DNA from 4 places in the Arthrobacter sp. GW822-FHT05G07 genome. Region 3 is predicted to be linked to each of the others. Evidence: riboswitches for the same ligand, from Rfam matches in the RefSeq annotation. Region 3 holds a riboswitch; each other region holds the start of a gene.
The links. A riboswitch is a leader RNA that binds a small molecule or an ion and turns the genes downstream of it on or off. The one in region 3 is predicted to bind S-adenosylmethionine.
Positions count from the first base shown of each region.

Region 1: another riboswitch for S-adenosylmethionine. It lies ahead of AC1RJY_RS06165 (aminotransferase class V-fold PLP-dependent enzyme); the one in region 3 lies ahead of AC1RJY_RS07525 (LLM class flavin-dependent oxidoreductase).
Region 2: another riboswitch for S-adenosylmethionine. It lies ahead of metX (homoserine O-acetyltransferase MetX); the one in region 3 lies ahead of AC1RJY_RS07525 (LLM class flavin-dependent oxidoreductase).
Region 4: another riboswitch for S-adenosylmethionine. It lies ahead of AC1RJY_RS08785 (DUF1737 domain-containing protein); the one in region 3 lies ahead of AC1RJY_RS07525 (LLM class flavin-dependent oxidoreductase).

Region 1 covers NZ_JBXALT010000003.1:222,846-230,716, reverse strand. The annotation lists gene AC1RJY_RS06190 (sigma-70 family RNA polymerase sigma factor) at 1-281, opposite strand, end outside; gene AC1RJY_RS06185 (DoxX family membrane protein) at 463-978, shown strand; gene aroA (3-phosphoshikimate 1-carboxyvinyltransferase) at 985-2,355, shown strand; gene rsgA (ribosome small subunit-dependent GTPase A) at 2,358-3,473, shown strand; gene hisN (histidinol-phosphatase) at 3,529-4,341, shown strand; SAM riboswitch class IV at 4,522-4,635, shown strand; gene AC1RJY_RS06165 (aminotransferase class V-fold PLP-dependent enzyme) at 4,667-6,076, shown strand; gene AC1RJY_RS06160 (class I SAM-dependent methyltransferase) at 6,162-6,986, shown strand; gene AC1RJY_RS06155 (metal-dependent transcriptional regulator) at 6,996-7,709, shown strand; gene AC1RJY_RS06150 (MFS transporter) at 7,728-7,871, opposite strand, start outside.
Region 2 covers NZ_JBXALT010000001.1:49,365-57,235, forward strand. The annotation lists gene AC1RJY_RS00250 (winged helix DNA-binding domain-containing protein) at 1-902, shown strand, start outside; gene AC1RJY_RS00255 (hypothetical protein) at 983-1,372, shown strand; gene metX (homoserine O-acetyltransferase MetX) at 1,396-2,517, opposite strand; SAM riboswitch class IV at 2,533-2,649, opposite strand; gene AC1RJY_RS00265 (bifunctional o-acetylhomoserine/o-acetylserine sulfhydrylase) at 2,812-4,152, opposite strand; gene AC1RJY_RS00270 (VOC family protein) at 4,355-4,993, shown strand; gene AC1RJY_RS00275 (CPBP family intramembrane glutamic endopeptidase) at 5,115-5,888, opposite strand; gene AC1RJY_RS00280 (histidine phosphatase family protein) at 5,977-6,657, shown strand; gene AC1RJY_RS00285 (DeoR/GlpR family DNA-binding transcription regulator) at 6,681-7,472, opposite strand; gene AC1RJY_RS00290 (class II fructose-bisphosphate aldolase) at 7,496-7,871, opposite strand, start outside.
Region 3 covers NZ_JBXALT010000004.1:56,694-64,564, forward strand. The annotation lists gene AC1RJY_RS07520 (NtaA/DmoA family FMN-dependent monooxygenase) at 1-788, opposite strand, end outside; gene AC1RJY_RS07525 (LLM class flavin-dependent oxidoreductase) at 838-1,935, opposite strand; SAM riboswitch class IV at 1,971-2,080, opposite strand; gene AC1RJY_RS07530 (LLM class flavin-dependent oxidoreductase) at 2,303-3,439, shown strand; gene AC1RJY_RS07535 (rhodanese-like domain-containing protein) at 3,479-3,928, shown strand; gene AC1RJY_RS07540 (MFS transporter) at 3,892-5,424, opposite strand; gene AC1RJY_RS07545 (PLP-dependent cysteine synthase family protein) at 5,618-7,024, shown strand; gene AC1RJY_RS07550 (LLM class flavin-dependent oxidoreductase) at 7,408-7,871, opposite strand, start outside.
Region 4 covers NZ_JBXALT010000004.1:307,510-315,380, forward strand. The annotation lists gene AC1RJY_RS08780 (SulP family inorganic anion transporter) at 1-1,155, shown strand, start outside; SAM riboswitch class IV at 1,242-1,353, shown strand; gene AC1RJY_RS08785 (DUF1737 domain-containing protein) at 1,367-1,633, shown strand; gene AC1RJY_RS08790 (rhodanese-like domain-containing protein) at 1,630-2,040, shown strand; gene AC1RJY_RS08795 (O-succinylhomoserine sulfhydrylase) at 2,041-3,249, shown strand; gene AC1RJY_RS08800 (hypothetical protein) at 3,260-3,871, shown strand; gene AC1RJY_RS08805 (glutamate--cysteine ligase 2) at 3,868-5,058, opposite strand; gene AC1RJY_RS08810 (UDP-N-acetylglucosamine 1-carboxyvinyltransferase) at 5,247-6,770, opposite strand; gene AC1RJY_RS08815 (siderophore-interacting protein) at 6,975-7,709, opposite strand; gene AC1RJY_RS08820 (penicillin acylase family protein) at 7,811-7,871, shown strand, end outside.

The DNA.
Region 1 (7,871 bases), on a different contig from region 3:
GAGGGGTTGCGCGCCATCCGCATGGCTGCCGAATACAGTTGGTCCACGTACTGCATCGCGTCGCGCTCAAAGCGTTCCCGCCGCTGTTCAGGAGTCTCCGTAGCAGGATCGACGTCGGGTGCAACAGCTGCGTCGTCGTCCGCGTCGGCTGCCTGGTACATGGCCGCTGCGGCCGGTTCAATGGTGCTCATCGTTGCCAAGTCTACTGTCAGCGTGGGCGAATCCGGCTGCGCACCAAACCCAACCTCCGGTAGAACCATGCGGTCCTTCACCAAAGTCAAAAAACCAACTCCGTTCAGCGAGGCGGCATCACCATGCCGCGGTCCGGTCTCCGCCGCACCTGAAACTCACAACGGCTGCCGCTGGGTAAATATTCCGCAAAAGTGCAAGACTAGAGCAGACTGCACCCCTTGAGCACAACACTCATCGAACTAATGTGGCAAGCCATCCAGGAGGCAAGACATGTCTGTTATCCGTTTTCTCGCACGTCCCATGCTCGCGTCCAGCTTCGTCGTCGCAGGGCTGGACAAGCTCAGGAACGCGGACGACACTGCGAAGCAACTCTCACCCGTCCTTCGCCGCGCCTCGGAATCCCTGCCCTTCAAAACTGACGAAAAGACACTCGCGCGCGTCATCGGCGGTGCACAGCTGGGCGCCGGAGCATTGCTCGGACTCGGCAAACTCTCCCGCTTCGCCGCCACGGTCCTCGCTATCACGTCGGCCTTGAACTCCTATGTCGAGTGGCGTTCGGCCGATATCAGCACGAAGGAAGGCCGGAGCGCCCGCAAGGCCCAGTTGCTGAAGAACATTTCCCTCACGGGCGGCGTGCTTCTTGCCTCAGTTGATACAGAAGGCCGTCCGAGCATTGCCTGGCGGGCAGAACACTTGGCGGCCGATGCCAAAAAAGTGACAGGCAAGCAGATCAAGCGCGCAGACAAAGCAGTTCGCAAAGCCGTAGACAACGCAGTTGGAGCATAAGGAAGCATGACAGGCACCACCCCTGCTAACACCGAATCAACAAAAGCCGCCACCACGCTCCCCTTGTGGCCGGCCCCTCATGCCAAGGGGCCCGTGGACGCGACGGTGACGGTCCCCGGTTCAAAGTCCCTGACAAACCGGTTCCTAGTGTTAGCGGCTTTGGCGGATGGTCCCTCACGGTTGAGGGCTCCCCTTCATTCCCGCGACTCCGCACTGATGATCCAAGCCCTCCGGCAGTTGGGTGCAACCGTCACCGAAGTACCCGGTGACGGCCACTTCGGACCGGACTTGGAAATTACACCCATGGATCCGGCCGCGTCGGGCGCGGAGACGGCAATCGACTGCGGACTGGCCGGAACCGTCATGCGGTTCGTTCCACCGTTGGCGGCACTGCGTAACGGCGTTACAGTCTTCGACGGCGACCCCCACGCACGCAACAGACCCATGGGAACCATCATCGAAGCCTTGATCGCCCTCGGCGTTCCGGTGGCAGCGGACGGCGGCAGGACGCCGTCGTCCCTTCCCTTCGCTGTGGACGGTACCGGCGAGGTCCGGGGCGGCCATCTGGTGATTGACGCCAGCGCATCGTCCCAGTTCGTTTCCGCGTTGCTGCTGGTGGGTGCCCGCTTCGTTGAGGGCCTGCATCTGGAGCACGTGGGCAAGCCCGTTCCCAGCTTGGACCACATCACCATGACCGTGGAGGTCCTCCGCAGCGTGGGCGTGGTCGTGGACGATTCCGTACCCAACCACTGGCGGGTCTCCCCTGGCCGCATCCGGGCTTTTGACCAGCGTATCGAACAAGACCTCTCCAACGCAGGGCCTTTCCTCGCCGCCGCGCTGGCCACGCGTGGCACCGTCCGCATTCCCAATTGGCCTGCCGGCACCACACAAGTGGGCGACCAGTGGCGCACCATCCTGACCGCCTTGGGAGCAGAGGTGACCTTCCAGGACGGAACGCTGACAGTGACTGGCGGCGCCGAAATTAAGGGAGCCGACTTCGACGAAACCAGCGAGCTGGCACCTACTGTTGCCGCGCTGTGCGCGTTGGCCACCGGGACCTCCCGGTTAACCGGCATTGCCCACCTCCGCGGGCACGAAACTGACCGGCTTGCCGCCCTTGTAGCCGAGATCAACGGCCTCGGAGGCGACGCGGAAGAGACCGCCGATGGCTTGGTGATCCGGCCGGCGACCCTTCACGGGGGCGTGGTCCACAGCTATGCCGACCACCGCATGGCTACTGCCGGCGCGATCCTTGGTCTCGCCGTCGAAGGCGTACAGGTTGAGGACATCGCCACGACGTCCAAGACCATGCCGGAATTCCCACAGATGTGGGCGGCCATGCTGCAGCCAACCGATGCCGATGAGGCCAGTAACTGATCATGGGCCGTGACGCACGTTCCTGGGACGAATCCGACGTCCGGATCCGTCCCAGCAAAAAAGGATCCAGGCCCCGCACCAAGGATCGCCCCAGCCACGATGACGCCGTGATAGGCAGGATCATCACCGTGGACCGCGGGCGCTACAGGGCTATTGTGGGCGAAGATTCCGCACATGAGCGCATCGTGATTGCAGCCCGCGCCCGTGAACTGCGGCGCAATCCCGTTGTCCCTGGCGACTTCGTCGCTTTGGTGGGTGACGTCTCCGGGTCCCCCGACACTCTGGCGCGCCTGGTGCGGGTGGAAGAGCGGAAGACGCTCCTTCGCCGCAGCGCGGATGATACGGACCCCATCGAACGAGTGGTTGTAGCCAATGCCGATCAGCTCGTTGTGGTTGTTGCGGCGGCCAACCCGGAACCACGTACTGGATTTATTGACCGTGCTTTGGTTGCAGCATACGACGCCGGCATCGAGCCGTTGCTGCTTATCACCAAGGCGGACGTCAAGGATCCGGCGGAGCTCCTTGCCAATTACCTGAGCTTGGACTTTCCCGTGATCATCAGCCGTACGGCTGACTCCGAGGCCGGCGGCATCGATGCCCGCTCGGATGATGGACTCTCAGCCCGGCTGGACAAGGACGCCGTCTCCCAGCTCCGCTCACATCTGGGTGGCAAAGTCACCGTCATGCTCGGCCACTCAGGTGTAGGCAAATCCACCATGGTCAATGCACTGACGGGGGCAGAGCGCGCCACTGGCGGCGTCAACGCGGTGACGGGCCGTGGCCGGCACACGTCATCCTCGGCTTTGGCGCTGAAGCTGGACGATGCCCCGTCCGGCAGCTGGATCATCGATACTCCCGGCATACGCTCCTTCGGCTTGGCGCATGTGGACCCGGACCGGATCCTCCATTCCTTCCCGGACCTTGAGCCCGGCACGGAAACCTGCGACCGCGGCTGCAAGCACGGTGCCACCGCCACCAATTGCGGGCTTGATGCATGGGTGAACGATGGCCATGCAGGCCCATCAGGAGTGGCGCGGCTGGCCTCCCTGCGCCGCTTGCTGGGTGCAGACCCACGACTCGAAGCGAAAGAGACCAAGGAACTGGGCACCGTCAACTGATCGTTACCGGCTTCACGTCCCCAATGAGGCGAACGATTCAGGATAGTTTGGTGGCATGACCCATCCCGTTTCCACGTACAACGATGACCTGCGCCTTGCCCATGTCCTCGCTGACTCAGTCGATGCCCAGACCATGGATCGCTTCAAAGCGCTGGACCTCAAGATCGAAACCAAGCCCGACCTCACGCCTGTCACTGACGCTGACAAGGCCGCTGAGGAAGCAATCCGCGGTCAGCTGTCCCGCTCGCGCCCACGTGATGCGGTCCTGGGCGAGGAGTTCGGCAGCAGCGGCCACGGCTCGCGCCGCTGGATCATCGACCCCATCGACGGAACCAAGAACTTCGTCCGGGGTGTTCCGGTGTGGGCAACGTTGATCGCCCTCGTGGACGAAGGCGAACCCGTCGTGGGCGTCGTGAGCGCCCCCGCGTTGGGCAAACGCTGGTGGGCTGCCAAGGACATGGGTGCCTACATGGGGCGGTCCCTCGCCTCGGCCACCCGCCTCAAAGTTTCCAACGTCTCCAGCCTGGCAGACGCCTCCATGTCCTACTCAAGCCTTTCGGGCTGGAAGGAACGGGGCAACCTTGACGAGTTCCTGGACCTCACCGAAGACGTCTGGCGCACGCGTGCCTATGGTGACTTCTGGTCGTACTGTCTCGTGGCCGAGGGCGCAGTGGACATCGCCTGCGAGCCTGAGCTGAACCTTTATGACATGGCAGCACTCGTCCCCATCGTCACTGAGGCCGGCGGCCGTTTCACGTCCCTGGAAGGCGAAGACGGTCCTTTCGGCGGCAATGCACTGGCTACCAACTCGATCCTTCACTCCGAGGTCCTCAAGCGGCTCAACCCCGGCCTGGACGACCTTCTCTAAACATTTCATCGCCTTGTCCAACCAGTAGGCGACGGAATTTTCGACGGCGGCAGCCCCCTTTTGGGGGTCTCCGCCGTTTTTTATTCGACGAAGCAGGCATTTTGCCTTCCGCGTAACAAAAGGCTTAACAATCGGCAGCGGCTTTGGATGGGCCCCCGGACGTGCTCTAGCCTTTTTACAGGTCACGAGTGCCAGCGCTAAACCCCGGTTTGCTGGCCGGCAACCCTCCATTCGCGGTGGGGTGCCCCGGGTGACGACCCGGCCGGTCCGGAACGGATGCGGCAAGCGCGGATCCCCTCCGGGGGTCCCTCTTGAGTGAGGTCCCATGAGCACTGTCACGTTCGACTCAAACATCATTCCGTCCTTCGCCGCAGAAACCACAGCAGAAACAGCCCCTGCTGCACGGCCGCTGGCCGCTGTTACCGGCGCCGAGTTGCAGGCGCCCCTGATTCAGGGCGGACATGTTCGCTACGCAAACCTCGACTACGGGGCATCGGCTCCGGCGTTGACCATCGTCTCGGCGTACCTCAACGAAGTCCTTCCCTACTACGCGAGTGTCCACCGCGGCGCAGGCTACGCCTCCCAAATCAGCACGTCGGTGTACGAGAACTCCAGGAACATCGTCCGTGACTTCGTCGGTGGGCGGCCGGATGATTCTGTCATCTTCACCCGGAACACCACGGACTCCTTGAACCTGCTGGCCGGGTGCCTTCCGCAGATCGACGGCAAGCCCGCAGGCGAGGTCCTGTACCTGGATATCGAGCACCACGCCAACCTGCTTCCATGGCAGGGTGTACCGCACCGCAGCGTCGTAGCGGCCCCCACCCTGTCCGCCACACTGGACAAACTCCGCGGAGAGTTGGCTCAGGGCGGTGTCAGCCTGCTTGCGGTGACCGGAGCCTCCAACGTCACCGGCGAAATTCTTCCCATCGCAGAACTTGCTTCCCTGGCCCACGAATACGGTGCGCGGATCGTGGTGGATGCCGCCCAGCTCGCTCCGCACCGCCGGATCAATATCACCGAAGCAGACGTCGACTACATTGTCTTCTCCGGACACAAGCTCTACGCTCCCTTCGGCGCCGGCGTCGTGGTGGGCCGTCCCGACTGGCTCGACGCCGGCACTCCGCATCTGGCCGGTGGCGGCGCGGTCCGTGAAGCCCGTTTGGACTCCGTCAACTGGGCGGCCGGCCCCGCACGGCACGAGGGCGGCTCCCCCAACGTGCTGGGAGCGGCAACGCTCGCTCGCGCCACCCAGGTGCTCGCAGGCCTGGACCAGGACGCGTGGCACGCCCACGAGGCTGCCATCCGCTCGTACTTGGTGGAAGGCCTGGAGGCCATCGACGGCGTGACAGTCCACAAGATCTTCACTGACTCCTTGGACACCATCGGTGTGGTCAATTTCTCCGTCGAAGGATTCGACGCCGGATTGGTGGCCGCTTACCTGGCAGCGGAGCACGGCGTGGGCCTGCGAGATGGCCGCTTTTGCGCCCACCCGCTCCTCAAGCGCCTCGGGCTTCCCTCAGGCTCTTTGCGCGCCAGCTTCGGCGTCGGCTCCCGGTTGGAGGACGCCACCAGGCTGCTAGCAGGCATCCAAGGGCTCAAGCGCGACGGACTGGGCTGGGACTACGTGGTGGACGAGGGCCGCTGGGTTCCCGCCAATGACCACCGCAGCTACCCCGAGTGGGCGCCAAACACTCCGGGCACTGCGGGCGCAGCTCCCTGCACTGTCGACTAAGAACACAGTGAACCGGGCGTCCCGGCCGCTGCGGTAAATTCGTAGGGTACCTTTTGGCCACCCTGTGAAGGAGTTCTGCGTGTCCCTGCGTTCCCCGGGCGCCGCAAACGATGCGGCCGGCATTCCCGGACCCGCTGGCCCGCGAGGTCCCAAGCTCCACGCTGCCCGTCGGCGGGAACTCGGCCAGAGCTTCCAGGACGGCGGAGAACACTATGACCGCGTGCGCCCCGGCTATCCACTGGACTCTCTGGATTGGCTCGTTCCTCCCGGGGCGCGGTCCGCGGCCGACCTCGGTGCGGGCACAGGCAAGTTCACGGCACTCCTCATCGAACGCGGACTGGCCGTCACCGCCGTCGATCCTTCCACGGACATGCTGGAGCAATTGCGAAAGAGCTACCCCCACGTCAACGCGTTGGAGGGAACGGCAGAGGCAACCGGACTGACGGACTCAGCATTCGACGTCGTCAGCGTTGCCCAGGCCTGGCACTGGTGCGAGCCCCTCGCAGCGAGCACGGAGATCGCCCGGATCCTGCAGCCCCACGGGGTCCTGGGGTTGATCTGGAATCAATTGGACACTTCGGTTCCCTGGGTTCACCGCCTTTCACGCATCATGCATGCAGGCGATGTCCACAAGCCCGGTTTCCGGCCAGTCGTCGGTCCGGAGTTCGAAGGCCTGGAATCCCACCTGACCAGGTGGGAGGATTCCCTGACGCCGGAGGACATCATGGAATTGACCAAGTCCCGCAGCTACTATCTCCGTGCCAACGATGCCACCCGGGCGAAGGTCATGCACAACCTGGAGTGGTACCTCCACGAGCACCTCGGTCATGCCCCGGGTGAAAGCATCGGGTTGCCCTACATGACGCAAACCTGGCGGGCATTCAAAATTCAGGGCACGACGCCACGGTAGGCTTAGGGTGTGAAGACCAGTACGCCCTCCTCCTCGATTGAGGACTACGTCAAGGTCATCTACTCCTACACGGAGTGGCAGGACAAACCAATTACGTCCTCCCAGCTCGCCCAGCGCTTGGGGGTGGCCAATTCCTCGGTGTCCGAGATGGTACGCAAGCTCAAGGACCAGGGCTTGGTTGATCACCAACCCTATAGCGCCATCAGGCTGACCCCTCAAGGTATGCGGCTCGCCCTCTCCATGGTTCGCCGGCACCGGCTCATTGAGACGTACCTGGTGGAGGAACTCGGCTACAGCTGGGACGAAGTCCATGACGAAGCCGAAATGTTGGAACATGCGGTGTCCGATACGTTCATAGAGCGTATGTCTGCCAAGCTTGGCCATCCTGTCCGGGACCCGCACGGCGACCCTATTCCGTCGTCCGATGGTTCAGTCGAGTTGCCGCACGCCTACCGGATGATCGAACTGGACCAGGGCCACTCGGGCCGCATCACACGAATCAGCGACGAAAATCCGGACCTCCTGCGCTACCTTGCCTCGGAGGAGATATCCCTGGACGCACCGATCGAAGTCGTGGGCCGTAAACCCTTCGGCGGAGCCTTGGTAGTGCGCATCGGCAGCGGCGCAAAAGGCCGCGAGTTCGACCTCGCGGACGAAGTCACCTCGGCCCTCTGGGTCCAGAGCTCCGAGACGCACGAAGGGTGCGTTCTTCCGGCCCGTTAAGCCGGGGCGCCTCAGAGGTCAGCCGCGCTGCCCGGCCGCACCGCCGTCGTCGGAGGCTGTATCAGGTTCGCTGAGAGTGGTGGTCGCGACTTCCTGTACCGGGTTCCGGATTCCGACGGCGGACGCCACCGCCCCGAACAGGAACAGGCCTGCTGTCACCAG
Region 2 (7,871 bases), on a different contig from region 3:
ATCGGGACGATCTTGGCTGGCTGATGGGATTGTCCGCAGATCGCCTCCACCAGGGCAACAAAGGCATGTACCGTCAGACGGGAATCGATGAGGGGGCTGCTGCAAAGAGTGGCCGGATCCTGGCCGCTGCCGTGGCCGGAGGAGCCCACAAGACGCGCGAGGAACTCGCCGAAGTCTTGGAACAAGCAGGCTTCCCCGGAAAGGGCCTGGGGTTCATCTACCACCTCATGCACGCGGAAATCAGCCGGATACTGGTGAGTGGCTCCCCCGTCCGCTCCGCCGGAGGTGCCCTGAAACAGACATATGCCCTGTTCGAGGAACGCGTTCCCGGTTCGGTTCTGTCACCGCTGACTGCCGAAGCCCGCGAACAGGCCCTTGGACAGTTGGCACTCCGGTACTTCACCAGCCGGGGACCCGCCACGATCAAGGACTGTGCCGTGTGGTCCGGGCTGACCATGAAAGACGTGAAGCGGGGGATCGGCGTGTCTGAGGAGATCTCCCCCGGGAGCCTGGGCACCGTTCACTTCGATGGTCTGGAGTTCTATCTGGCCTCTGAGGAAGCGGAGGCTCTCACCAACGGCGACGATCCTTCAGCGATGGAGGACCCCGGGCTCCCCCGCCTGGACCTCATTCAGTGCTACGACGAATACGTGATGGGCTACTCACAGTCCCGGCACTTCCTTGGTGGAACGGCGCCATACTTCCCCGAGGACAACGGACCCATGCACGTGGTCCTGCTGAACGGCAGGTTGGCCGGATGGTGGCGCCACAGTTTCTCCGGCATGACCTGCGAACTCGATGTCCGAATGAACCGGCCGGCAACGGCGGAAGAACAAGACGCCTTGGAGGCCGAGGCGGATCGTTACGGCCGGTTCTTGGGCATGGAGACCACGCTGGTGTGAATTAGCCGGGCTGGTTCCGGGAGACGGGCCGCGTCCAGGTGGCAGGACTAAGCTGGGATGAGACCTAGGAGGCCTGCACTGTGAACAATCTGATCTTCTGGATCATCGTCTGCTCGTGGCTGATTCCACTCGGCATCCGCATGTACAACCGCTCCCGGGCGCGTCGGATCCAGAATGACACGTTCCGCGGCCCCGGGTACCCGCCGCAGAATCTGCCGGGCCCGGGGTACCCGCCGCAGAATTACCCCGGGTACCCGTCGGAGCCGATCGTCGTACGCCCCGCGGATGAGACACCGCAGGCCGGGCCGCCGTCGAACTCTTCGTCCCCCACGCCGTTTCCCGCAACGGGAAGCTCGCAGCCGCAAGGCTACCGTGCGCGCAAGCTGGCCGAGCTGGATGCGAAGTTCAGCAACGGCGAGATCGCCATGGAGGATTACATGAAGCAGCGCGGCGACATCATGAACGGCTAGGCCACCCTGAACGTGAGCCTGGCTTAGCCGAAGAAGGCTTCGCGGAGCTGCGCCGAGAGCTGGCCGATCTCGGTGAGGAAGCCATCGTGTCCAATCGGCGCCTCAATGAGGTGGACCGATACGTCTCCCGGGAGTGCCGCGGCGAGTTCCCGCGACTGTGCCGGGAAGTAGAGCCTGTCGCTGTCCACGGCCGCCACAAAGAACTCAGCCTTGGTGCGCGACAATGCCGCTTCCAACGTGCCGCGACCACGAGTGACGTCATGGGACATCAAGGCCTCGGTAATGGCGATGTAGCTGTTGGCATCGAAACGGCGGACCAGCTTTGTCCCCTGGTGGTCCAGGTAGCTTTCCACTTGGTAGCGCCCGCGCTCCCCCAGCACAGCAGCTGTCAGCGGCGTCTCCTGGTGCTGGGCTTGCCGGCCGAAGCGGAAGTCCAACTCCAACGCTGAGCGGTAAGTGATGTGGGCGATACGTCGGGCCAACGCCAAACCATGCTCAGGCGCGGTACCACCGTAGTAGTCGCCGTGATTGAAGTTCGGGTCCTGCCGGATGGCCAGGGTTTGGGCCTGCGCGAAGGCAATCTGCTCGGCCGTGCTGTAGGCGCCCACCGAGATCACGGCGCAGCGCTCCACCCGCTCGGGGAACGTCACGGCCCACTCGAGCGCACGGGCGCCGCCCATCGACCCACCCAACACGGCGTGCCAGGAGTCGATGCCCAAAGCATCGGCAAGGCGTGACTCAGCCACCGTGCTGTCGCGCAGAGTGACCAACGGGAAACGAGAACCCCAGGGCTTGCCATCGGGTGCTGCTGATGATGGGCCGGTGCTGCCGTAACAGCCGCCCACGATGTTGATGGAGATGACGAAGAACTTGTTGGTGTCGATGGTGGCACCTGGTCCAACAAGTTGCTCCCACCAGCCTTCTTCATCCGTGGCGCCGCGGGCTACGTGTGTACTGCCCGTGAGCGCGTGCTGGACGAGTACGGCATTGGATGCGTCGGAGTTCAGCTGCCCCCAGGTCTCGTACGCAAGGACAACGTCGGGAAGGAATCCGCCGGCTTCAAGTTCCAGCGGCCCTATGCCGGCGTACTTGACGATTCCGTCTTCTTCTCCGGATTTTGGAAGGGCTGTAGCAGTAATGGTCATTCCTTTGACACCTTAACCTCGCGCTTGCCCGTCGCCTTGCGTGCGAACAGGCCAGGTCTTCACCCGGGGCACCCCACCGCGGAGGAGGGTTGCCGGCCAGCAAGCCGGGGCTGTGTGCTGGCACTCATGACCTAATACGAAGAGTCTAGGAAATACAGGGCGGTTCTGGCGAAGAATGTGACAACAGTGTGACGGTTTGGGGTGCCTTCGTTCACGAATGAGCACCCTGAACTGCCGCCCGGCGAATAATCGTCGACGCGGGCGGCAGTCGGGCTGAGACTTTGAACCGCAGCGTTAGGCGCCCTTGGCAGCCCGGAAGCCGGCTTCGAGGTCGGCGATGATGTCATCCACGTTCTCGATGCCCACGGACAACCGCACCAGGCCGGGGTTGACGCCTGCAGCCACCTGCTGCTCCACCGTCAACTGACTGTGCGTAGTGGACGCCGGGTGGATGACCAGCGAGCGGACGTCACCGATGTTGGCAACGTGCGAGTGCAGCTCCAGTCCGTCCACAAAGCGCTTGCCCGCTTCTACGCCGCCCTTGATGTTGAAGGCAACAATGGCGCCCGTGCCCTTGGGGCCGTATTTCCGGCCCCGGCTGTACCACGGGCTGGATGGCAGGCCCGCATAGGCGACCGACTCGACGTCGTCGTGGCTTTCCAGCCATTCGGCCACCTTGGTGGCGTTGGCAACGTGACGCTCCACGCGCAGGCTCAAGGTCTCCAAACCCTGGGCAATGAGGAAGGCGTTGAACGGAGACACGGCGGAGCCGAGATCGCGAAGCAACTGGACGCGGGCCTTGAGGATGTAGGAGAGGTTGGCGCCCAGGGCGCCGTCCTTGCCGAGATCCCGGGCATAGACCAGTCCGTTGTAGCTGGGGTCCGGGGTATTGAACCCAGGGAAGCGCTCCGGGTCCTTGCCGAAGTCGAAGTTGCCGGAGTCCACAATCACACCGGCGATTGCTGAACCGTGACCACCCAGGTATTTGGTGGCCGAGTGAACCACGATGTCCGCGCCCCACTCGATGGGACGAATAAGGTAGGGCGTTGACAGGGTGTTGTCGACGATCAGGGGCACACCGGCCTCGTGAGCGGTGCGGGCGATGCCCTCAATGTCCAGCACGTCCTGGCGGGGGTTGGACACAACCTCGCCGAAGAACAGCTTGGTGTTCGGCTGGACGGCGTCACGCCACTGCTCCAGATTGTCGGGGTCCTCCACGAAGGTGACCGCAATTCCGAACTTCTTCAGCGTGTGCGCCAGCAGGTTGTACGTGCCGCCGTACAGGCTGGGGCTCGCCACGATGTGGTCCCCGGCCTCAGCGATGTTCAGGATGGCGAACGTCTCCGCGGCCTGTCCGGAGCTGAGCAGAAGTGCCCCTAGGCCACCTTCAAGGCTCGCGACCCGCTGCTCCACAACATCCTGCGTCGGGTTGCCGATCCGGGTGTAGATGGGTGCAAGCTCCGCCAACGCGAAGCGGTTGGCAGCACTCTCGGCACTGGGGAACACGAAGGACGTGGTCTGGTAGATCGGAAGCGAGCGAGCTCCGGTGGCGGCGTCAGGCTCCTGGCCTGCATGGATCTGGCGGGTTTCGAAAGACCATCCTTGGGACATCGGGTTCTCCTGTTCGTAACGCATGGGTTTGGCAGGCAATGTGGTGCGGTGTGAGCTGGGGCCAGTCTAGGAACTGTCCGGAAGCTAAGACAGCTTTATGACGCCGGTGGAATCTACAGGTCTCTTAGCGTCCTTCCATGACGCTCATAGCGAAAGTTACGTACATCCCACCTTAGTTAGGCTTGACTTAGCTGAGACCCTGATCACAAAGTGCCAAGATGAAGCCATGCGCATGGATCACGTCTCTTACGCCTGTGAACGAGATGGCCTTTTGGCCACTACCGAACGAATTTCCGCGGCATTGGGAGTGGACGCTGTCCGGGGCGGAGTGCACCCGCGCTTCGGTACCCGGAACATGATCATTCCCCTTGCGGATAACAAGTACCTGGAAGTGGTGGAGGTCCTGGACCACCCCGCTTCCGACAAAGCACCCTTTGGCCAGGCCGTCCGCGCCCGTTCGGCTGCAGGGGGCGGATGGATGGGCTGGTGCGTCGCCGTTGACGACCTCGCCCCCTTCGAAGACCGCCTTGGCCGCTCCGCTGTTCCGGGCAACCGCAAGTTCCCTGACGGCCGCGAATTGGTGTGGCAGCAAATCGGAATCCTCGGCCTGATCGCCGATCCCCAGGTACCGTACCTGCTCAAGTGGGAGGGCGACCCCTCACTGCACCCGTCCAGGATCTACGAAAGCGACGTCAAGATGTCCAGCCTCACCATTGCGGGCTCGGCTGAACGCGTCACCGAGTGGTTGGGCGAGCCGGTGGAAAAGCCGCTTGAGGATGTCGCAGTCCAGTGGATGGCACCGCACGGCACCCCCGGCATCCTGGCTGTCACTTTCGAAACCGCTACCGGAGCCGTCACCATCTGACCGCTCCATCCATCCGGGCTTGTCCCGGCCCCGGTCCATCATGTCCGGGTTGAACTTCGGCCGCCATCAGCGGGTGCCAATGACGTCACCCACCGATGGCGGCCGAATATTTTTAACGCCATCAGCCGAGGCCCATTGCCTTGCCGAACAGGCTGAATCCAACAAACGCCACGATGTCCAGCAATGCGTGGGCAATCACCAAGGGCATGACCCGCTTGGTCTTTGTATAAATCCATGCGAACACCAGGCCCATGACCACATTCCCGATGAACGGCCCAAAGCCCTGGTACAGGTGGTAGCTCCCCCGCAGCACGGCACTGACCACAATGGCCACCGGCATGCTCCACCCGAACTTACCGAAGCGGTCCATGAGGTACCCCACCACGATCACTTCTTCCACGACCGCGTGGCGCATGGCCGAGAGAATCAGTACGGGCACGGTCCACCAGTAGGCATCCAGGCCGCTGGGCACAATGGCTGTTGTAATTCCCAGCGCCCGACCGGCCGCGTACAAGCCGAGCGAGGGAATGCCAATCGCTGCAGCCAGTCCCACGCCTTGCAGTAGGTCCTTACCGGGCCGGGCGAAGTTGAACCCAAGCCGGGCGAACGCCGAAGCGCCCCCGCCTTCCCGACCTCCGGGGGCATACGTGGACAGGAAGTAGAACACCAGGGCCACGGGCACCAGTGCGAACACAATATCCAGCAACTGGTATGTGAGATCGAAGTACTCGCGAGCGCTTTGGGACCTGTTCAAGGTTGATGTGGCATCAGCCAAGGGAGCACGCGTCATCTTGTCCAAGAGCTGCACTACGGAGTAGACGGCTGACTGGCCCAAGGACAGGCCCAGCACAATAAGTACTTCGGCGCGCAGCCGGCGGCGGGAAGCAAGGAACATGTACCTATCTTGCCCTCACTACCTGCCACTTTGCCGGGAAGCGCACACCTCGCCGGACCACGCATGGCGGCCACCTATGCTTGGTGGGATGGGTGCCCCTGAGAGAATCTTCATGATCCGGCACGGCCAGTCAGCCGCGAATGCCGACACGTCCATCTACAACCGTGTGCCGGACTACCGGATCCCGCTGACGGATAGCGGTGTGGAGCAGGCACGGATCGCCGGGGAGGACCTGCGCAGGAAGCTCGATGGCGAGCAGGTTTGCGTGTACGTGTCCCCCTATTTGCGCGCTTACCAGACCTTGGAAGCCATGAACTTGGGGCCGCTGATCGAGCGGGTCATTGAGGAACCCAGGCTTCGCGAGCAGGACTGGGCGAACTTTCAGATCGCCGGGGAGATCGAGGACCAAAAGGAACTGCGCAACCTCTACGGGCACTTCTTCTACCGATTCCGCGAGGGCGAGTCCGGCTCAGATGTTTACGACCGGGTGTCATCCTTCATGGAGACCCTGTATCGGCACTGGCAAAAGCCCACGTACGCTCCGAACACGCTCCTGGTGACGCACGGGCTGACCATGCGCCTGTTCTGCATGCGCTGGTTCCACTGGACAGTGGAGTACTTTGAATCGCTGAATAACCCTGACAACGCCGAGCTGCGCACCTTGATCAAGAACGACGACGGCCAGTACAGCCTGGATGTACCGTTCAGCCAGTGGGTGCCCAGGGAGGTAGACGACTCGGTGCTGCACGCACCAAGGATGCGCTTCTAGAGAGTGGTCAGCGGCCCAAAATCCTAGCCGGCAGGTGCGACGATGACTTCTGTGCCCTTGGCTTCGAACGCCGCTTTGTGCTCGGCGCTGATGCCGGAGTCCGTGATGAGGTGCCTGAAGTCGTAGCCTGCCATCGCGGCAAAGGAGCGACGACCCACTTTGGAAGAGTCGGCCACCACGTAGGATTCCGTGGCGCGGCGTGCCATCACGGTGTTGACCATGGCTTCGCCTTCATCGGTGATGGTGGGGCCGAGGTCCGGGTCCACGCCGTTGACGCCAATGAACGCAATGTCCAAAGCAACCTTCTGCATGATGACGTCCGTGTAGGGTCCCACCAGCTCATAGGAGCGCGGGTTGAGGATTCCCCCGGTGACCATGATCTTGATATTGGGTCGGACCGCAAGCTGCGAGGCGATGTTGATCGCGTTGGTGACCACGGTAAGGGTGGGCGTGTGGGATGGCGCGTTGAGGTCCTCGCGGGTGGACAGCAGCTGAGCCAACGCCGTGTTGGTGGTACCGCCACTGAGGCCAATGACTGCACCGGGACGGATCAACGCCGAAGCAGCCAGGGCGATTTCCTGCTTGGCCTCAGCATGGTCGTCGCGGTTGTAACGGCCGGGGAGGTCGTAGGCAACGGACCCGGTTGTGGCGCCACCACGTGTTCGGCTGAGCAACCGCTGCTTGGCCAGGCTGTCAAGATCCCTGCGGGCCGTGGCAGGTGACACGCCCAGGCGGGTCACGATGTCCTCGACTTCCACATGGCCGGACTCGGCCAGGAGGTCGAGTATGGCAGTCAGCCGATCGGTGCGGGTCATGACAAGCCTTTCGCGGGTTCCAGCTAATTCGCTTTGGCGAACAGCGTCAGCATACGTGCAGACTCCAGCACAAGGGCATCCCGGCCGGCCTTGATGTATTTCCGGGAATCCACCACTGCAGGGTTGGCATCGAGATACTCACGGACGGCGCGGGTAAAGAACCCGTTCAAATGTGTGGATACGTTGATCTTAGTCATACCCGCGCGGATAGCGGCTATGAGCATGTCATCTGTCACACCGGAGGAGCCGTGGAGGACCAGTGGTTTTCCCACTGCAGTCTTCAGCCTGGTGATGAGGTGCAGGTCCAGCGCGGCGCTGCGTTCGGTCATGGCATGGGAGGAGCCCACGGCAACGGCGAGCGCGTCCACGCCGGTTGCCTCCACGAATGTCTGGGCCTCG
Region 3 (7,871 bases):
AGGGTGCGGGCCACGATGTCGTCCCGGAATTCCTTGGCGTCTTCCAGTTCCGGGTGCGCAGAGAAGATCACATCGGCGTTTCGAACAGCGAAGTCGCGGCCGTCCGGTGAGTCGCCTGCCTGGAACAGGACCGGGTGCTGCTGGCTGGAACGCGGCAAGCGCCCGGTGATTTCGACGTCGAAACTCTCGTCGTGGCGCTTGACCGTGCTGATGGCGTCCTCGCGGAGCCAGCGCGGATCATTCCGGGACCCGGCGATTGCACCGTCGGCCCAGGAATCCCAAATAGCCTTGGCCGTCTGAACGAACGCTTCGGCCCGGGTGTAGCGGTCCTCGTGCTGGAGAAACCCGCCGCGCCTGAAGTTGGCACCGGTCCATGCGTTGTCCGTAGTGACGATGTTCCATGCCGCACGGCCGCCGGACAGTAGGTCCAGGCTGGCCAAGCGGTGGGCAAGGTCCGCGGGATCGTTGTATGTGGTGTTTTGCGTGGCCACCAGACCGATGCTGGTGGTGACGGCTGCGAGCGCGGCGAGTGCGGTCTGGGCGTCGGGACGGCCGACGACGTCGAGATCGTGGATCCGGCCCAGGTGTTCCCTAAGGCGCAGTCCCTCTCCGAGGAAGAAGGCGGAGAAGAGGCCGCGTTCAGCTGTCTGGGCTACCCGGCGGAATGATTCGAAGTCAGTTTGCGAGCCGCTCTGCGCGTCCTTCCATACGGTGGTGTGGTTAACGCCTTGGAAGAAGACACCGAACTGGATCTGGCCGTTGCCTGCGATGCGGTGATGATGGGTCATGGTTCTGCTCTCTATGTCTGGCTCGTGGGCTCTTGGCGGCGGGCGATGGTCAGGCCGCGGCGAAGCGGTTCGCGGGACGGGGAAGTCCGAAGGTTTCCCGCAACGTGCGTCCCGGGGCCGGCGGTACCACCAGCCCGGTGCGGCGCAGTTCGGGCAGGACCTTGTTGGCCAGTTCGGGGAGGTCCACGTCCAGTACCGCTGGCTTGAGGCGGACGCCGTCGGCTGCTGCGAACAGCGTGGTGAGCAATTCCACCAGCCCTTCCGCGCTGCCCACGTAGCGGGCACCGCCCGTCCACTCTTCGTACGAGTCCAGCTCGGCCAGGCGGTCCTCCGCGGCTTGTCCACGGGAATCGAGGATGACGTCCAGCTCCACGAGTGTCCGTGGAGCGCCGGCCGTGGCTGCCGCTTGGGCTGCCTTTGCGAGGGCGTCCGGGGTTTCCGCGGTGATCAGGGCAACGTCAGCTTCGACGGCGGGAAGCAGCTCAGCGGGCGCGAACACCACCACCTGGCCTTGCAAGGGGCGCGGGATGATGGACGGTCCCTTGACGGAGAAGCGTTCACCTTCGAAGTCGGCGTGGTGCAGCTTGTCCCGGTCAATGTAGCGGCCGGTGGAGACGTCACGGATCACCGCGTCGTCTTCCCAGGAGTCCCACAGCCGGCGGCTCGCCTGCACGGCGTCTGCGGCTTCGCTGGTGTTTTCTCCTGCAGGCAACGGTGCTCGGCCCACCGATCGGGCTTCCTCTTCAAGGTTGTCCGCGTTGACCAGCCACCCTGCCCTGCCCAGCGAGGAGTAGTCCAGGCTGGCCAACTGCGTAGCCACATGGAACGGTTCGGTGAAGAGCGTTCCGGCCTCAGGGACAAGACCGATGGACCGGGTGATCGCTGCTGCAAAGGCCGCCCGCTGGATCGCGTCCAAACGGCCCGCAATCCCGGTGCTTCCAGGATCCACAACGCGGGTGTCCTTGAACGTTGCCACATGGAAACCGGCGATGTCCGCTGCTTGGACAGTTTCACGGATCCGTGGGCCCCCCAATAGTGCCTGCGGATCATGGTGGGCCTTGCGCCACGACGCTGGGTGGGCGCCATCGCCGTCGAGCTCCAATGCGATGACGCGGGAGCGGAATTCAGGTACAGGAGTGGAAGGCATGATTCTCTCTTTCAGAGCCGCGCGGCGGCCGGGACGACATTCACTTGCCGCATGTGCGGCCTGGTCTGTTTCCGGAGCACCCCGCCACTTAATGCCTGAGGGTTGCCGCAGCACGAGCCGGTCCTTGGCATGCTGACTCTTGACCTGGACTTGAATCTAGGAGGCTGTCCAAGGAATGTACAAACCGCTGGACTTGCGGCGTCAAGGCGGGAAATACCGCGTCAACGGGCTGCCAGATTCGTCATTTTCGGGCCGGAGAAGGCGCTCTTGTGACGGTCCGTTTCGCCGGATTTCGCTGGATTTAGTCCGGTTGAGCGGGGTGACGGATCGGCTTTGGGCTCTGCGCCGGGCTCCGTAGTGTCGTGCCATGCCGAAGCCTTCAGTTACTCCCCTGTCCGTCCTTGACCTCAGCCCGGTGTCGGCCGGGCAGACCCCCGGCGAGGCACTGCGCAGCACGCTTGACCTCGCGGCTGCTGCCGAGGCTTCCGGCTACTCGCGCTACTGGTTGGCCGAGCACCACCTCAATACCGGCGTTGCTGGCTCTGCTCCGCACATCCTTGCCGGTTTGGTGGCATCGGCCACCAAGACCATCCGTGTAGGGACCGCGGCCACGCTACTGGGGAACTACAGGCCGCTTCAGATCGCAGAGAGCATCGGAACGCTCGCGGCAGTATTCCCTGACCGCCTGGACCTGGGCTTTGGTCGCTCAGGTCCGCCCAAGTCGCCCAGCGAACCGGCACCCGGAGTGGTTCCCGCTGCGGAAGCCGTCAGCGATCGCGTGGTTGACGGTTTGCTGATCCCTTCACCACGACCCATCTTCGGCGCTGTCCTGCCCAGGAAGTTCCGGTTGCAGGGTGAACTGCTGGGCCGCTTCCCCGGGGATACGGACAACTTCGAGAACGACGTCCAGGACATCATCGGGTTCTTCACCGGCGACTACCGAACGAAGCACGGCGAGGAAGTCACGGCTACCCCGGCTCTGGGACAGGCGCCGCAGTTCTGGGTCCACGGCTCAACAGCCGGGCCAAGCGCACGGCTAGCGGGAAAACTGGGCCTTCCCTTCGGTGCGAACTACCACGTTGCACCCGCGGGCGTGCTGGACTCCATCGCCGAGTACCGCGCACACTTCGAACCGTCCGATACCTTGCAGGAACCGCACGTGATCGTCTCGGCAGACGTGTTGGTGGCCCCGGACGAACACCAAGCACAGCGACTCGCCCGCGGCTACGCCCAGTGGGTTTACGGTATCCGCAGCGGCCAGGGTGCCATCCCCTACCCCTCGCCGGACGATGCCCTGGATCTTCCTTTGGAAGCGGAAGCCCAGGAACTGATCAAAGACCGCGTGGACACCAGACTGGTGGGCGACCCCCACCAAGTCAGCGCCAAGCTGCGCACGCTGCAACGCGCCACCGGAGCCCAGGAACTGCTCATCACCACCATTGCCCACGACCCCGCCGACCGGCAGAACTCCTACCAACTGCTCGCCGAGGCCTGGGGTCTCTAGCTTTCCGATTTTCCAACCACCACCTACAGAGGGAGCACCATGTCCATCGAAACCACAGTTCAGGAATCAGTCCAGGAAGCGGTACAAGAAGACACCCAGCTGATTACCGCCGAAGCCGCCGCCAAACTCATCGAAGAAGGCGCCCTCCTGATCGATGTCCGCAGCGAAGGCGGCCGCGCCAGCACCGGCGCAGTCCCCGGTGCTGTGGTGGTCAACCGCGAGCATGTGGAGGAAGACTTCAGCCCGGAATCCGCCCACCGCCTGGCCCAAGTCAGCGGGACGGACCAGAAGATCGTGGTGTTCTGCGGCTCCGTGAACGGCTCACGTCCCGTCGCGCAGAAGCTCAAGGTGCTCGGCTACGCCAACGCGGTCCACGTGGACGGCGGCTTCCCGGCACTCCGCGACGCCGGCGTCCCCACCACCGGGCCGACGGCCCCGCCGGCTCCCGCAGCTCAGGCGTCCACTGGTTCGGTGGCCTCCGAACGCTGAGCACCTCCCGCCGTCGGACGTTCCGGCGTAAGTACTGCCGCCGCCGTCGGGGCTTCCATCCCGGAAGTCACGACGGCGGCACTTGCGTTTCTGCGGTCCCGCGCCTCGCGGAACCAGTCGAGTCCGCCGGCGAGCAAGGCGACGCCCAGCAGGACACAGCACATCACGATGCCTTGGTGGAAAGCGTCCCTTGAAGCCTGGCCGGTGGCCGCTCCCTGGGCTTGCAGGAACATGCCTGCGGCCGCGGCTGAACACATTGCCGCCGCGAATCGTTGGCTGAGTTGGTAGAAACCCGCCGCCACTCCGGCGGTGCAGGCAGGTGCGTGCGCAAGCGTGAGTGTCTGGTTCGGGGCGACCACCAGTCCGGTGGCTACACCCTGGGCAAGCCCGACAGCAGCTACCGCGAGAGCCGCTGTCCCGCCGTCGAGCCTTTGCACGAAAAGGTCCTTGGCAATTAGGCAAGCCAAGCTGCCCACGAGCGCGAAGACGATTCCGGCACGCCCGTACCGGGCTACGAAACGCCAACTGAAACTGGACGCCAGCAGCATCCCGGCGGCTTGCGGCGCGAGGATGGCCGCGGCCGCCAACGGCGCCATCCCTGTCCCGGAGAGGAAGTAGAAAGCGGTCACCGCGGCCATTCCGGCGCCGACGCCGAACTGGCAGAGCGCCACCACCGTGCCCAAGGCGTAACCCCTGGATTTCACCAACGAGGCACTAAGCAACGGGGTTCGGCCGCTCCGGTGGTAGAGGATCTCCCAGCCGGCGAAGGCCAGGAGGGCTCCCGTACCGACCGCCAACGACGTCACGGCGATGATGCCCGCACCGTAAATCGTTGGGATGAGGGAAGCGATCACCACACCGCCGAGCAACAAGGCGCCCAGGACGTCTATTGAGGGCTTGCTGTTTTCCAGCCGCTTGGCCGGACGTGGCAGGAGCCTGAACGCAAGCGGCACGAGGATTAGCACCAGCGGAACATTCGCGAGGAACAGGATCCTCCATCCGATCTCGGGGTCGCCCAGGGACAAGACAAGTCCGCCGATCAGCGGTCCGCATACCGCCGCGGACCCGCCAGCGGCAGCGTAGGCGCCAAGTGCTTTCGCACGGTCGTGTCCCGAATAGATGTCCTGCAGGAGGCCAAGGACCTGCGGATTCAGGGTGCCCGCGCCGAGACCTTGGAGGAGCCTGGCGATGATGACCAGCGACGGGTCGGTGGCCAGGCCGCCCACCAGGCTGGATGCCCCGAAGACGGCAATGCCGGCGATGAAAAGCGTGCGCCTCCCGACGATGTCGCCCAGCCTGCCTGCGGGAACCAACGCGACGCCGAACGCCAGCGAGTAGCTGGCCAGGATCCACTGCACAGACCCTGAGTCGGCATGCAGGGAAGCGGACATCGCGGGAACCGCCAACACGAACATTGACTGGTCCAACAGCGTGATGAATCCTGCACCGAGGCAAAGCCAGAGAGCGGAACGTTTAGCGTGATTTCCGTGGCCCATGATTGAGGACTCTAGGCGCGTCCCTGCTGGCTTTTGGCATCGCAAGACACCCGGTTAAGGGGCATTAATCCGGGTTACCGCGGGTGACCTGTTTATGACTCTTTGGGGCTTGTTCGCCGACGCTCCGGTCACGGAAGGACGCAGCGGGAAACGCTTTTTTGTGGGGCGATGTCCGCGTCCTAGCGTGGGCCGCATGACCGTGTATGAATCAGTCTTGGACGCAATCGGCGGCACTCCCCTGCTTCGACTGAAGCGGCTTGGCGAAGGTGTCCGGCCCCGCATTTACGCGAAACTCGAGTTCCAGAACATCGGCGGGAGCGTGAAAGACCGGGCTGCCCTCTCCATGATCCGGGCCGCAGAAAGCGCGGGCCTGCTCGGACCGGGCGGGACTGTGGTGGAAGGGACCAGCGGTAACACCGGCATCGGCCTGAGCTTGGTGGCCGCGCAGCTGGGGTATCGCTCGGTGATCTTCGCTCCGGCGGCCACGGCTGCTGAAAAAATACGCCTCTTGCGCGCTTTCGGAGCCGAGGTCCACCTGGTGGTCGATTTCGTTCCGCGATCCGATCCCGGCCACCTGGCCAATCGGGCGGCGGCCTTCGCTGCGGAAACCCCGGGCGCCTGGCTCGCCTTGCAGTATGACAACCCTGCCAACCCCCAGGCCCACTTGGAGGGAACCGGGCCGGAGATCTGGGCCGACACCCGCGGGTCGGTAACCCACTTCGTGGCCAGCGTCGGGACGGGCGGGACCATTAGTGGAACCGGTCGGTTCTTGAAGCAGGCCAGCGACGGCCTGGTGCAGGTCATTGCCGCCGATCCCGAGCACTCCCGCTATGGAGGCGGCAATGGTTCGCTCAAATACACCGAGGGCGCGGGCCATCCTCTGCACCCGGCGTCTGTAGAAGACATCTGGCCCGAGGCGTTCGACACTGCTTTGGTGGACAAGTACATCAGCGTCAGCGATGGTGATGCCATTTTCACCGCCCGCCGCGCTGCCCGCGAGGAAGGCCTCCTCATCGGTGCCACCGGAGGGACCGCCCTGGCCGCAGCGTTGAACCTGGCCGAAACGTTGGACGAGGACCACACCATCGTGGTGATCCTGCCTGACTCCGGCAGGAACTACCTCTCCACCTACTTCGACGACCACTGGCTCACCTCGCTCGGATTCCTGGAACCCACTGCGCCGGAAGGAACCGTCCGCTCGTTGCTCTCCGGATCGCCCGCTGGAGTCCAGCTTCTGGCGAGTGGCCTCACAGTGGCGGAGGCCGCCGTCGAACTTCACTCCCGGGAACTGGCTCCGAACGAGCCTGTGTTCTTGGTGCTGGACCGGGGCGAAAGCTTTGGAACAGTCCACCCGCGCGAAGTTGTGGGAGTGGTGACGCTAGGCTCGTTGGAAACCGTTCAGCCCTCCGCGCCGGCCGTCTGTGCTGCCGTTCCCTATCGCACGTTTGCTGCGGGCATGCCGGTGAGTCTGGTGGTTGCGGAGAAGACGTCACAGTCCGCGAGCCGAGGCCCGGCGGAAACGGCTGCCGAAGGGGAGAGTGCCGAGCAGGAGATCATCGCGGTCCTGGTCGACGGCCGAATCGCCGCCACCCTCCCCTAACCACCGACGCTCTCTCACATCCCAAGCCCTTCCAGCCATCCCTCTCTCACATCGATGTGGCTAAAGGGGAGTGCCCGGGTGCCGGAATAGCGGTGGATCCGGGGTTGGCCTGACACTCCGGGCTTTGCCTGGCGGGCAGGACTCAAATACCTTCATCGGACGGTCCCAACGGCGGGAGCAGAGCTCGACGGCCTGCACGGTGGAAGCGGGCCGTGGGAACCTCTGCATTACCTTCCAACGAAGAATCACGTATAGAAGACCCACCGCCCGGGACGCCCCTAGGCGGGCGTTGGTGAACCCAACGGGATGTGAGAGAGGGACGGCGGGAAACGCTTGGGATGTGAGAGAGGGTCCACGGGAAAGGCATGGGATGTGAGAGAGGGTCAGGACGCGTCGGCCAGCACCCGTGCCCGGGCGGCGGCTCGGGTTGCAAGGAGCTCCTCGGCGGTGCGGCCATGTTCCCGGTGCGCCACTTCCTGTTTCAGCTGCGGGATCACGTGCTGGCCAAACTCAAGGGCATCAGGTACGAAGTCGTAACCGCGGAGACCGAAGATCTCGAAGCCGAGCTCGTGGTAGTCCAGGATCGCCTGGGTGACGGTGTCATAGGAGCCGACCAACGCCGTCGCGCTTCCTCCTCCGCCGCCTGCCGCTTTGGCGAGGGCCGTCCAGAGGGCGCGGTCGTGGAGGTCCGCGCGTTCCGCTGCCGCGAGGAGCCGTTGGGTGCCGGCGGCTTCGGGCTTCTGGTTATAGTGGCGGACAGGATCAATCACCTCGCCGGCAGACCGGCGGGACTCGAGCCTCGCAAGGATGGCGTGCGCTTTCTCCCAGGCCAGCCCATCGGTCGCCG
Region 4 (7,871 bases), 250 kb from region 3:
GGTGACGTCAATGTCACCGCCCTGCTGCTGGGTAGCGGTTCCCTTGCCCTCATTTGGATCCCGCGGCTGCTGAAGTGGAAGGTACCCGGCGTCCTGCTGGCGGTGGTCGGCTCTTGCGTTGTTACGGCGGTTTGGGGCCTGAACGACGACGTGAAGGTCACCGGAGTCCTGCCGCAGGGCCTCCCGATGCCCGCACTCGGGGGCATCGGCTGGGCTGATGCTCTCACGCTGCTTCCCGCTGCGGCAGGGATCGCCCTCATGGCCTTCGCGGACACCGGCGTCCTATCCCAAACATTGGCGGCCAAGGAAGGGAAGAAGGTCTCGGGAAACAGGGAAATGGCGGCGCTCGGGGCAGCCAACGCGGCCACCGGACTGCTGGGCGGATTCCCGATCTCCGGCAGTACCTCCAGAACCCCGGTGGCCGTGGATGCTGGTGCCAAATCCCAGATGACCGGCGTGGTGGGTTCCGTGCTGGTGCTGGCCTTCATGCTGCTGGCTCCCGGAGTGACCGAGTACCTGCCCTCCGCAACGTTGGCCGCCGTCGTCATCGCCGCAGCCATTGCCCTCGCGGACCCGGCCGGCGTGAAGCGGCTCCTCAGCCTGAGCCGCAGCGAATCTGTGGTGATGCTGGCCGCGTTCCTGGGCGTCCTCACCGTTGGGGTACTGCAGGGAATCGTGGTGGCCATTGCGTTGGCGCTTTTGGACTTCGTGCGGAGGGCCTGGGATCCGTACCGGACAGAACTCGGTGCTGAAGAAGGGCTCCCTGGCTATCACGACCTTGAGCGGCACCCCGATGGTGAACGCATCCCGGGACTTCTCATCCTCCGCTTCGATGCGCCGCTGTTCTTCGGTAATGGGCAGGTACTGGCGGCCTTTGTCCGGGAGCAACTTGACGAGGCACCGGATGAGACAACAGATGCCATTACCCACGTCATCCTCGCCGCGGAGCCCATCACCGGGATCGACACTACGGCGCTGGACGACCTCGTCACTTTGGATGAATGGCTGGCAAGCAAAGGCGTGGACCTGGTGTTCGCCGAACTGAAGGGACCTGTGAAAGACAAGTTGATCCATTTGGGCACAGCGGCCCGCTTTACGCCCGACCACTTCTTCCCAACGGTGGGCGCGGCAGTGCGTGCGCTGAAAAACGAATAAGGGATGAGCCGCCGATTACGCAACATGACGGCCCCGCAACAGCCCGCAAGTGCGGCCCGATGCCCGTGGATGTTACGTTTTTCTTGAGTAATGAGCACCAGCGCAAAGCCCTGACTTGCTGGTCGGCAACCCTCTCTCCGGCGGGGTGCCTCAGGTGACTACTCGGCGTATCGACAACTCGTACTGCAAGCGTGACTGAGGAGCACCAGCAATGCCTGAACCCACTGAAGAAAAACTCTCCTACCGCCTGATTACAGGCCCGGATACCCGTGATTTTTGCGAGCGCATCCACAACTCGCTCGCAGAAGGTTACGTGCTTCATGGCAGCCCGGCCGCCACGTTCAACGGCACCGACGTGATCGTTGCCCAAGCCGTTGTCCTCCCTGCCGCGATCGCCAGTGCGGATGCTGCGGTAGCCAACGCCGTCGATCAGCTGGAAAACTACGACGACGAAGAAGCATTTGAGGGCCACGCATGAGCTACGCAGGTGATCTGACCCCGCAGGACGCGTGGGCCAAGCTTCAAGAGGGCGCCATCCTGGTGGACGTCCGCACCGAGGGCGAATGGGCCCACATCGGCATCCCCGATACCAAAGCCACCGAGAACGACCCCCTGTTCATCCAGTGGAATTTGGCCGGCGGCATTCCCAACTCCCGTTTCATCGAGGATCTGCAGCAGCAGGCACCCGAAGACGACGGCGTTGAGCTGGTGTTCCTGTGCCGTTCCGGCCAGCGCTCCATCTCGGCCGCAATCGCCGCAACCCAGGCCGGCTTCACTGCCTACAACGTCCTTGAGGGCTTTGAAGGCGAACCGGACCGCTACGGCGAACGCACCGTTAACGGGTGGAAGAACCGTGGCCTGCCGACGAATTTGGGGACCGAGTAAGTGACTTTCAATCCCGACGCCGCTGGCTGGAGCCCTGACACCCAAGCCGTCCGCGGTGGCCTTGACCGTACCAATTTCCAGGAAACGTCCGAGCCCGTTTTCCTGAACTCCGGGTTCGTTTACGAGTCCGCAGCCGCCGCAGAGCGAGCCTTTACCGGTGAGGACGAACGCTTCGTCTACTCCCGCTACGGCAACCCGTCCGTGGCCACGTTCCAGGAGCGGCTGCGGCTGCTTGAAGGAACCGAAGCGTGCTTTGCGACGGCGTCCGGCATGTCCGCTGTCTTCACCGCTTTGGGTGCCCTGCTGGCTGCCGGCGACCGCGTGGTTGCCGCCCGCTCCCTGTTTGGCTCCTGCTTCGTGATCCTCAATGAGATCCTGCCGCGCTGGGGCGTGGAGACGGTATTCGTGGACGGCCCGGATCTGGAGCAGTGGCGTGAAGCCCTCTCCGAACCCACCACCGCGGTGTTCTTCGAGTCGCCGTCCAACCCGATGCAGGAGATCGTCGATATCGCTGCAGTCAGCGAACTGGCGCATGCCGCCGGGGCGACTGTCGTGGTCGACAATGTCTTTGCCACTCCGCTGCTGCAACGCTGCGGTGAGCTGGGCGCCGACGTGATCGTCTATTCCGGCACCAAACACATCGACGGCCAAGGGCGCGTCCTTGGCGGCGCAATCCTGGGCACCAAGGAATTCATCGACGGCCCGGTCAAGCAGCTTATGCGGCACACCGGCCCTTCGCTGTCCGCGTTCAACGCCTGGGTGTTGACCAAGGGCTTGGAGACCATCGGGCTGCGCGTGAACCACAGCTCCGCGTCCGCTTTGAAGATCGCCGAGTGGCTGGAGCAGCAGCCTGCCATCAGCTGGGTCAAGTACCCGCTGCTGAAGTCGCACCCCCAGTACCAGCTCGCCGCGAAGCAGATGAAGGCCGGCGGTACGGTGCTGACGTTTGAACTCTCGCCTTCAGCCGGTCGGTCAGCCAAGGAGGCAGCCTTTGCGTTGCTTGATGGCCTCAGCGTGATCGACATTTCCAACAACCTGGGCGACTCCAAGTCCCTCATCACGCATCCGGCAACCACCACCCACCGGGCCATGGGGCCGGAGGGCCGCGCGGCCATCGGGCTTTCTGATGGTGTGGTGCGACTGTCCGTGGGACTTGAAGATGTGGGCGACCTTATCTTGGATCTGGAGAAGGCCCTCAAACAGGTCTAATCTTGCTGCCATGAGCGGGAACCATCCGTATCGCCGTGCCGGAGCAGTAATTGTTGCCGGCACGGTGGTGTGGTTCGTCGGAATCTCGCCGGTCTCACGCGTCTACATCACCCCCGACGACGCCGAGCGCCTCCGCATGCTGCAAGCCGGCCAACGCGGCTGGATCACAGGGCAGCACCTTACCGCGGCAGGAACAGTTGCAGTGCCTGTGGGATTCGCAGCCTTCGCCCGTTCCATTCCGGACTCGGGCACCTCACACAGGAAGGCGAAGAAATGGGCTAATGGCGCTGCAGCCGCACTGCTTGCCGGCGCCCCGCTCTTCGTTTCCAGTCTTGCCCGGCGGGCTTCCGATATTGAGGGGTTCGCCTACCGCCGTGGATCCAACGCGCCGTTCCTGGCCTATTCCGGGCTGCATGTTGTGGCGTTGGCCGCGCTCGGCGGGAGCCTTCTATCCTTGCCTGTCAAACGATGGATCGGGGTTACGGCTGCGGCCTCCGCGCCCATCTACGGGGCCATCCTCGTGGCCAAGAAGGACATTCCGCCGTTCGCTTTCTACCTGATTGAGGGACTCGCGGGCGCTTACCTGTTCGCGTGGGAGCAGCCGGAAGAACGTGAGGCCTAAGGTCGCCTGACCCGGGTCAGCATGGGCGCCGGATCCTTATGAGCATCGGCGGCAGCACCGCGCACAGTCACCTTCGCAGCATGCCCGACGACGGCGGCCAAGGCTTCGTTGGTGGGCGGACTCCCCAGCTGGGTTTGACCGTCGTGCTGCCTTTTGTTGTAGCGCACCGCGGTTTCCCGTTGCTCGTGGGCGCCGTTGCCCCGGTCCAGTACGTCCGAAATCCCTGCTTTGACGAGCTCCAACTCACCTTGGTCGTCCAGTACGGGGCTCAGATAGTCAACCAGCGCCCACACGACATCCGCTGCTGGTTGCGGTAGGAAGTCTCCGAAGTCCAGGAGGTCTCCGCGCAAACCCGAATTGCTGGCCTGCCAGCTCGCCATTCGCAGGAGGGCCGTTGGCACCGCGGTGGGTTCGACGCCGTCGAGCATTTCCAAGGAAGCAGTCTCTACCAAAGCCCGCACCAGCACGGCCATCAGTGCGGCGTCCTCGGCCCGGAGGCAGACATCGGCGACGCGGACCTCCACGGTGGGGTGGTTACGGGAGATGCGTGCGTCGAAGTAGATCATGCCTTCGTCCATGATCACGCCCGTTTCCAGAAGACGCTTCACGATGCGTCGATAGGCAGTCAGCGAACCAAATACGGATGAAGGGCCGGATGTGGGCCAGCGGTTCCAGGCCTGGGTGCGGTAGCTGTCGAAACCCGTGGGAAGCCCCCGCCAGTAAGGCGAATTGGCGGTGAGGGCCGTCAGGACTGCGAGCTTGTCCCGGATGTGGTCCAGCACCACCACGCCTTCCTCGGGCGACTCCACCGAGGTGTGCACGTGGAATCCGCACGTCAGCTGCTCTGTGGCAATGATGCCGAAGCGATCCAACATCGCGGCATACCGGGGGTCCGGGGTGGTGTGGGTGTTGGAGGCCAGTGGAGACGTGGCGATCGCAGCTACCCGTGCTCCGTGCTGACGGGCGGCCTGGTTGGCCATGGCCCGTCCGCGGCGGATCTGCTGCAGGAGCTCCCCGTAGCTGTGGCACGGGCGGGTTTGGGTTTCGATCTGCTCCAGCTTGAGTTCGTGGCTGAGGCCAGACGTGGGTTCATCCTGGCCTGCCAGCAACGCGTCCGCGAGGGCGAGGGGCTCGCCCGTCACAGGATCGACGATGAGCAGCTCTTCCTCAACCCCGAAAGTCCGCATGCTCCATTCTGCGTCAGGAGGCCGAACGAAGACAGGGCTGCGGTGCTGTCCTCGACGATTCGCACCCCTTCCCGCCATCTGCACCAGAGTTACCTGGCGCGGATGGCGGAAACGGGTGCGCCGAAAAGCACCTAAGGGCGCGTCCGGCGCGAAAGGGTGCGCAAGGGATCCCGCACGAGGCGCAATCGTCAGTCCTGGAAGTACTCGATCTTCGCGCCGATGGTGTTCAGGCGCTCGGCGAGGTCCTCATAGCCACGTTCGATCACGTAAATGTTGCGAAGCTCGGAGGTTCCCCGGGCAGCCAACATTGCCAGGAGCAGGCAGGCCGCGGGACGCAGGGCGGGCGGGCAGCCGATTTCCGCCGCACGCCACTTGGTGGGCCCGTTGACGTAGATCCGGTGCGGATCCAGCAGCTGCACCTGGGCGCCCAGCTTGTTGAGCTCCGTCAAGTAAATGGCACGGTTCTCATAGACCCAGTCGTGGATCATGGTCTGGCCCTCGGCGTTGCCTGCAATCACTGCAAAGAAGGGCAGGTTGTCGATGTTCAGGCCCGGGAACGGCATCGGGTGGATCTTGTCCTGCGGGGCACGCAGCTCGGATGGCTTGGTTGTTACGTCCACCAGCCGGGTACGTCCGTTGCGTGCCATGTATTCGCCGGAAATCTCGAGGTTCTGGCCCATCTGTTCCAGGGTGGCGAGTTCAATTTCCATGAACTCGATGGGAACCCTGCGGATGGTGACCTCGGAGTTGGTCACGATTCCCGCAGTGATGAGGCTCATCGCCTCGATGGGGTCTTCGGACGGGAAGTACTCGATGTCAACATCAATGGCTGAGCGTCCGGTGATCTTCAGCGTGGTGGTTCCGACGCCGTCAATGTCCACGCCCAGGCCCTGCAGGTAGAAGCAGAGATCCTGCACCATGTAATTGGGGCTGGCATTGCGGATGATGGTGGTGCCTTCACGGTGAGCAGCGGCCATGATGGCATTCTCAGTGACGGTGTCGCCGCGTTCGGTCAGGACGAAGGACCGGTCGTGCCCATCAGCGGGAGGCGCAGTCACGGAGTAGAAGCCGGACTTCGCCTCCACTTCAAGGCCGAACTGGCGAAGAGCCTGCATGTGCGGCTCCACCGTGCGCGTTCCGAGATCGCAGCCACCCGCGTAGGGCAGCAGGTATTCGCTGGTTTCGTCCAAGAGCGGCCCGAGCAGCATGATGACGCTGCGGGTACGCCGGGCGGCGTCCACGTCCATGGACTCGAGATCCAGGACGTCCGGGCGGCGCAGACGGAGGTCGCTTCCGTTGAGCCACGTGCATTCCATGCCAATGGACGTCAGGACCTCAACAATCCTGTTGACTTCCTCAATCCGTGCAAGTCGGCGCAGCGTGGTGGTTCCACGGTTGATCAGGCTCGCACACAGGAGCGCGACACCGGCGTTCTTGCTGCTGTTGACATCAACTTCGCCGGAGAGGGTCCGGCCGCCCTCCACGCGGAGGTGTGTCATTTGGGGCTTACCGACCTTGACTATTGAGCGGCCGAAAATGGCTTCGAGGCGCTCGATCATCCGGAGGCTCAGGTTTTGTTTGCCCTGTTCCATCCGGGCAATTGCGCTCTGGCTGGTGCCGAGCTCAGTAGCCAACTGCCCCTGCGTCCAGCCTTTTTCGCCGCGGGCGTCGCGGAGCAGGAGGCCTACATGTTCTGCGGTCGGTTGCGTCATAAGCAAAAAATATCACAAATGAGTTAGAAGTGAAGGGCAAAACGCAGAATCAGCGGCATACATCACACGGTACCCATTCTGTGCGATATATCCCTCTGCGGCGACTCATCGTGGGTGAACGCTTTCCCTCAGTATTTTCGCGGGTTACGCGCCCCGCGAGCAATTCCACGACTAACCCGTGGGCGGCCAGGGCGCGCCGAAAGGCTAGACCCGCCAGTACCCCAACGCGTCAATCCGGTGCTTGTCCACGCCGAGTTCTTTCCGCAGGTACTTGACGATTGCGCGGGTACTTGACGCTTCGCTCGCGACCCAGAAGAAGTCGTCGGCTACCGAGACAGTGTTGGCCGTGAGCGCACCGCAGACTTCCTCAACCAGAGCGGCACCGTCGCGTTTGCGCGGAATCCAGGTGACGACGTCGGAATCGGCCGTCCGCACCTCAATCGAGGGGTCGGCGTCGTGCTGGTATTCAAGCCAGGCGGTCACCGGAGCGGCGCCCGCAGCAACACGCTGCCGCTCGTCCAGCAGCGAGTTGATGGCAGGGATGGACGCGGGATCGCCCACCACCCAGATCCGGCGCGGAGCGGGTTCCGGGAAAGTGAAGGAACTCCCTTGGACGGTGGCATCGATGGCCTCGCCGGGCTGCGCAGAGCGGGCCCAGTGGGCAGCAACGCCGTGATGCATCGCGAAATCCATGCTGAACGTCCCGGCGGCCGGGTCGGGGTTTACCAACGTGTAGGCGCGCTGGTGGGCCTTGCCGGAATCGTTGAACCACAGCCGGATCCACATGGTGGGATGGATGCCGCTGCGCTCCAAGAGTCCGCCGTCACGCACATGAACGCGCAGGAAGTCCGGGGTGATCTCTTCACTGCCCGTAACCTCCAAAGTGAAGTCCTTGGCGCCCATGACTTTGAGGACGACGCCTTCCCAATTGCGTTTCAAGCAACACTCCTTCACGAAGGTCCACGATTTGTGAACGGGACCAAAGCCATTTATCTTGAGCTTAAGTAAGCCTAACCTAAGCTCGAAAGCGGCCAGAGATTATGACGCCTGCCCCCACCCCCCAATCCGCCCCGGCAGGCGGCCGCGGAACGTACCGCGATG